2 linked regions of the Collimonas fungivorans genome follow. The protein of the gene in region 1 binds, or shares a complex with, the protein of each later gene. Links are inferred from orthologs where the notes say so. Each region holds a gene or a part of one and is shown on either strand. Other genes may lie near its edges.

Evidence for each region.
Region 2: the proteins of hfq (region 1) and CFter6_RS08460 are in contact, whole or in part, in a crystal structure (PDB 3VU3), measured with the Escherichia coli proteins. The link is inferred for Collimonas fungivorans from one-to-one orthologs.

The regions. Positions count from the first base shown.
Region 1 is NZ_CP013232.1:2,539,156-2,542,237, forward strand. What follows is about bases 165-2,921. They hold hfq (RNA chaperone Hfq), read left to right. Parts: upstream 165-1,303; coding sequence 1,304-1,540; downstream 1,541-2,921. Other genes in these bases: der (ribosome biogenesis GTPase Der), read left to right, coding at 165-1,156; hflX (GTPase HflX), read left to right, coding at 1,583-2,734; hflK (FtsH protease activity modulator HflK), read left to right, coding at 2,822-2,921. Outside these bases: more of der, read left to right, coding at 1-164; more of hflK, read left to right, coding at 2,922-3,082. UniProt on the Escherichia coli protein: RNA chaperone that binds small regulatory RNA (sRNAs) and mRNAs to facilitate mRNA translational regulation in response to envelope stress, environmental stress and changes in metabolite concentrations.
Region 2 is NZ_CP013232.1:1,984,033-1,987,333, forward strand. The notes cover bases 322-3,297. They hold CFter6_RS08460 (catalase), read left to right. Parts: upstream 322-1,026; coding sequence 1,027-2,568; downstream 2,569-3,297. Other genes in these bases: CFter6_RS08455 (bifunctional 4-hydroxy-2-oxoglutarate aldolase/2-dehydro-3-deoxy-phosphogluconate aldolase), read left to right, coding at 322-697; CFter6_RS08465 (ABC transporter permease), read left to right, coding at 3,219-3,297. Also shown: edd (phosphogluconate dehydratase), read left to right, coding at 1-44; more of CFter6_RS08455, read left to right, coding at 41-321; more of CFter6_RS08465, read left to right, coding at 3,298-3,301.

The sequences.
Region 1 (3,082 bases):
TGCCAAAGACGGCATCATGCACGAAATGGCAAAGCAGACCAAGCAGGCGGTGGCGGAAGCCGATATCGTGATTTTCATTGTCGACGGCCGTCAGGGCCTGACGCCGCACGACAAGACCATCACCGATTTCTTGCGCAAATCCGGCCGCTCCGTGATGCTGGTGGTGAACAAATCCGAAGGCATGAAGTACACCTCGGTCACCGCCGAGTTCTATGAACTCGGCATGGGCGATCCCTACGTCATTTCCGCCGCCCACGGCGACGGCGTGACTGACCTGGTGGAAGAGTCGCTCGACCTGGCTTTCTCCCAGCGCCCGTCGGAAGAGCCTGAGCCGGAAGACAAGGAGCGCGGCATCAAGATCGCCATCGTCGGCCGTCCGAATGTCGGCAAGTCGACCTTGGTCAACACTTTGCTGGGCGAAGAGCGTGTGATCGCGTTCGACATGCCGGGCACCACGCGCGACTCGATCGAGATCCCGTTCGAGCGCGACGGCAAGAAATACACCTTGATCGATACTGCCGGCATCCGCCGCCGCGGCAAAGTTTTCGAAGCTATCGAAAAGTTTTCCGTGGTCAAGACTTTACAGTCGATCTCGGAAGCCAATGTGGTCTTGCTGCTGCTCGACGCGCAACAGGATATTTCCGAACAGGATGCCCACATCGCCGGCTTTGTGCTGGAGACCGGGCGTGCGCTGGTGGTCGGCGTCAACAAATGGGATGGCTTGACCAGCGACCGCCGCGATGAAATCAAGATGGACATGGATCGCAAGCTGAACTTCCTGTCATTTGCGAAATTCCATTTCATTTCGGCGCTGAAATCTACCGGCATCACGCCGTTGATGAAATCGATAGATTCCGCATACGCGGCGGCCATGTCCAACCTGACTACGCCGAAGCTGACACGCGCCCTGATCGAAGCAGTAGAGCACCAGCAGCCGCGGCGCAAGGGTTCGATCCGTCCGAAGCTGCGTTATGCCCACCAGGGCGGCATGAATCCGCCTATCGTCGTGATCCACGGCAACGCCCTGGAGTCGATCGAAGACAACTATAAGCGTTATCTCGAAAAACATTTCAGAGAAACTTTTTCGCTGGTTGGGACTCCATTACGCATCGAGTTCAGATCCAGTCGGAATCCATACGCTCGCCAGGAAAAATAATTTTTTAAAAACACTTTTTCCGAGCAGTAAATCCGAAAATCGTTTACATTCGTAAAACACCCACCGAGTCATTCGCTTAGAATCTTATTGGTTCTATATTTTTAGTTTGCATCTGACTTCTAATCACAACAACACAGTGGAGTAGCCATGAGTAATAAAGGGCAATTGTTACAAGACCCGTTTTTGAACGCCTTGCGTAAAGAGCATGTTCCAGTGTCGATCTATCTGGTCAACGGCATCAAGCTCCAGGGTCATATCGAATCCTTCGATCAATACGTCGTTTTACTGCGTAATACCGTTACCCAAATGGTATACAAACACGCCATTTCAACCGTTGTTCCTGCACGCGCTGTCAATCTGAATCTTGAAGCCGAAGCAGAATAACTATTCACTGTCGGCGAGGGCCGCAGCTACACGAATGTACCCATGCGCGCAGCGCTAGTCGGAGTGGACTTCGGCAAAGGCGACTTTGCCGCAAGTCTGGAAGAACTGTCTTTGCTGGCCAAGTCAGCCGGCGCGGTGCCTCTCGTCACCATCACCGGCAAGCGCAGCAGTCCTGACGCCGCCTTGTTTGTCGGTTCAGGCAAAGCACAGGAAATCGCCGACGCGGTATTTGACGATGAGCTTGAAATAGTCATTTTCAACCACGCCTTGTCGCCAGCCCAGCAGCGCAATCTCGAACGTGTACTGAAAGTAAGAGTGCTGGATCGCACCAGCCTCATACTCGACATCTTTGCCCAAAGAGCCAAAAGCCATGAAGGTAAAGTGCAGGTAGAGCTTGCGCAGCTGCAACATCTGGCGACGCGGCTGATCCGCGGCTGGACTCACTTGGAGCGGCAAAAGGGCGGTATCGGCTTGCGCGGACCAGGTGAAACCCAGCTGGAAACCGACCGCCGTTTGCTCGGCGACCGGGTCAAGGCCCTGCGCGCCAGGCTCGACAAGCTGCACCGGCAACATGCAACGCAACGGCGCGCACGCGGGCGCAGTGCGACTATCTCGATTTCGCTGGTGGGTTACACCAATGCCGGCAAATCGACCTTGTTCAACGCGCTGGCGAAAGCCGGCGTGTATGCCGCGGATCAACTGTTTGCTACGCTGGACACGACATCCAGGCGGGTTTACCTGGGCGAAGCGGGCAGTGTGGTGATTTCCGATACGGTCGGCTTCATTCGTGAGCTGCCGCATCAACTGGTTGCCGCATTCCGGGCAACCCTGGAGGAAACCATCCATGCCGACCTGTTGCTGCACGTGGTGGATGCTGCAAGTCCGGCGCGTTTGGAGCAGATCGAGCAGGTGAACCTGGTGTTGAAAGAAATCGGCGCCGACCATATTCCGCAGATTCTGGTGTGGAACAAGATTGACGCAGCGGAACTGGAGCCGGCGGTCGAACGTGATGAGTATGATAAAATTCAGCGAGTTTTTGTTAGCGCGCAAAAAGGCCTGGGCCTGGATTTATTAAGGCAGGCCATCGCGGAATTCGTGACCGGCAATCGGCCGGGCGGCGATCCGGCGGCCGGCGATCCGGTGGCAACTGTATATCCGTTGCCAGCCGCGGAAAATACGCAGCAGCAGGTGTAAAGCATTGTTAAGCCGTTGTTTCAAAAGTAAGCGCCTCAAACGAGCATTCCCACCTATTTGTTTTATTTACTTAAAGATAACGATCGAATGCTTGGTACCTTATTCAAAAAACTTGGTGTGAAATTTTCGTTGAACGACCCGCAATGGGGCCGGAATTCGCAAAATGACAACAAGCAAAACAATGACGGCAAAAAGCCGAATAACGGCGGCCCGCCGGACTTGGACAAGCTGTGGCAGGATTTCAACCAGCGCCTGGCGCGCCTGCTGGGCAATAAAAACGGCGGTGGCGGCGATTCCAGCGGCGGCGGCTTCAATCCGGGCATGAAAGGCGCCGGTGTCGGCGTCGGC
Region 2 (3,301 bases), 550 kb from region 1 along the record:
TGCATGAAGCCGCCGAACAACAACCACAGAAAGCCACGATATGACATCCACAAACCTCCTTTACGGCAACCAGCTGCTGGACATCATGCGCGCATCGCCGGTGATCCCGGTGATTGCGATCGACGATATCGAGCATGCGGTGCCGCTGGCCAAGGCCCTGGTCGCAGGCGGGATTCGCGTACTCGAAGTGACGCTGCGCACGGCGCATGGCTTGCCTGCCATCCGCGCCATCGCCGAGCAGGTGCCGGGCGCGATTGTCGGCGTCGGCACCTTGACCCAGGCTGACGAGTTTGTCGCCGCGCGCGACGCCGGCGCGGTGTTCGGCGTTTCTCCTGGCTTGACGCCAGCCTTGATCGCCGCCGCCAAATCCAGCGGCCTGCCGTTGTTGCCTGGTGTGATGACGCCGTCCGAAGTGATGGCGGCGCGCGAAGCCGGCTTCCGCCAGTTGAAGCTGTTCCCGGCAGTGCCGGCGGGCGGCGTCGGCATGCTGAATGCGATTGCCGGTCCTTTAGGCGACGTCACGTTCTGCCCGACCGGCGGCATTTCGCTGGAAACTGCGCCGGATTTCCTGGCCTGCAAGAACGTTGCCTGCGTCGGCGGCTCCTGGCTGACGCCGAAAGACCTGCTGAAGTCCGGCGATTGGGCGCGCATCACCGCGCTGGCGGCCGCTGCCAGCAAGCTGCGCAAGGCGCTCTGATCTTTTCCCCTCCCGCCGCTACAGCGATGGTTAACTAATCATCGCTGTAGCGGCGACCGCTTGAATCCGCCTAGTACTCCTTCTTTCTCCTGTTTTTCCTGATGCTGCGCCAATCCATGGCGGCAATCCGATCGCGCCCGCTGGTTATCGGCCAGTGCGTTTTCAGCGTATCGCCCGCCGGATGATATTCATTGTTATAAATTGAATTGTGTATATCGATAGTATTTAACTATATTTCCCATTGGAAATTATCAATATGCAAAGATGTTTTGGAACTCCATAATTTATCGGCGTATCCCCGCACATGACAAAAACATTGAGGCCAAATCATGAAGATATCCAGACAGTTCCCTCTCGCGCGCATCGCGGCATTGGGCTTAGGCGCATTGCTGGCGTCCGGCGTCGGCGCCCAGACCATGACGCGTGACAACGGCTCGCCGGTCGGCGATAACCAGAATTCGCAAACCGCCGGTCCGAACGGCCCCGATGTACTGCAAGACACCCACCTGATTGAAAAGCTGCAGCGCTTCGACCGCGAACGGATTCCGGAACGTGTGGTCCATGCACGCGGCACCGGCGCTGCCGGCGAGTTTGTCTCTGCTGGCAACCTGTCCGGGTTGACGCGCGCCAGCGTGTTTGCCGCAGCCGGCAAGAAGACGCCCGTATTCGTGCGCTTCTCCACCGTGATCCATCCCAGCGGTTCACCTGAAACGCTGCGCGATCCGCGCGGCTTTGCCACCAAGTTCTACACCGACCAAGGCAACTGGGACCTGGTCGGCAATAACCTGCCGATCTTTTTCATCCGCGACGCCATCAAGTTTCCCGACATGATCCATTCGCTGAAACCGTCGCCGATCACCAATGCGCAGGATCCGAACCGTTTCTTCGATTTTTTCAGCCACCAGCCGGAAAGCACTCATATGCTGACGCGGGTATATTCCGACCTCGGCATCCCGGCTTCTTACCGCATGATGGACGGCAACGGCGTCCATGCATTCAAGATGGTCAACGCCCAGAATCAGGTCAGTTATGTGAAATTCCACTGGAAGAGCCAGCAAGGCATCAAGAACCTGACCCGCGCCGAAGCAGCCAAGGTGCAAGGCGAAGACTTCAATAACCTGACCGACGACCTCTACGGTGCGATCAAGCGCGGCGAATTTCCGAAATGGGATTTGTACATACAGGTGGTGAAGCCTGAAGACCTGGGAAAATTTCCTTTCAATGCACTGGACGACACCAAGATCTGGCCTGGCATTGCCGAAACCAAGATCGGCACCATGACCTTGAACAAGGTGCCGGAGAACTTCTTCGAAACCACCGAATCGGTCGCCATGGCGCCGTCGCACCTGGTGCCAGGTATCGAGCCGTCGGAAGACCGCATGCTGCAAGGCCGCCTGTTCTCATATGCTGATACGCAGTTCCACCGCCTGGGCGCAAACAACCAGCATCTGCCGGTCAACCAGCCGCTGGCGAAGGTGAATAACTACAACTCCAACGGCGCCGGCACTGCCGTCAATCCGGCTGGAGACGTCAATTACCAGCCCTCGCGCCAGGCCGGCAGCTATGCCGAAGATGCGCAATACAAGGGGGTGCAGACACCTTTGAGCGGCACTACGCAACAGGCGCGTATCACTGTCACCGACAACTTCACCCAGGCCGGCGATTTCTATCGCTCATTGTCCAAACAGGAGCAGGAAAACCTGATCGGCAATCTGGCCAGCGACCTGGTCAAGGTCAGCAATCCTGAAATCAAGCAAATCATGCTCAGCCATTTTTACAAGGCCGACGCCGACTACGGCACCCGCCTGACTGCCGCGGTAAAGGGCAACCTGGCTGATGTCCAGGCGCGGGCTAAAAAGCTCGAGGGTTAATCCGCAGGTTTAACCCGCCTGGTGCACGACCAGGGCGCCAGGTTGCTCCAGGCGCCTGGTTATTTCCCCCTCAAGACGCCGCCAGTTGGCCATGGCGGCGTCTTCGGCAAGCTGCATCCATCTTTTACTTCACTTGCTCTTTATTGTCATAAAAATCAGATTTTTCTGACATTCATTCCGTAAATCCTATGCTATCGTGGTCTTCAGACATTCGGGTAATAGCTTTTGCAAATCCCATTACTGGACGTCATCAAGAAAATTGGCTATAATGGCAAACGCTCAACAATATGGTGCCGCCTCAACGGCACCTTTTTGGGTTTCGTGACTCGCGTCAGCGGGTTGTCTCACGCTTCGGCTACGCCGGAGTTTCACCAAAGTCGGGGAATTCCTCGCATTCTTTGCCGCCCCATGCGGCAGTCGGCTTGTTCAATGTCCTCCCCGCGGGAAGACCGGACGAGATCATAAAAAATTGATTTGTATGTCGCGCTGACAGGTTTCGTGTCGTTTCGTGTTTCGCGGTCATGCAATACGCAGCGGAAAAGAAAAACCGTTTGCGCGCCCGCAGGCAAAAAAGCCGGCGTGCCGCACCACGAGTTTTCAGCCGCTGCCTATGCAAGGGAGTAAGCATGACGAATCGCTATCGCAACGCCATGATCGGCGCCGCCGTCACATTGCTGGTGGTGGCTGCCATCGGCTGGTCGATCGGGCCCGCAGTGATCCATCAGTACCAGGG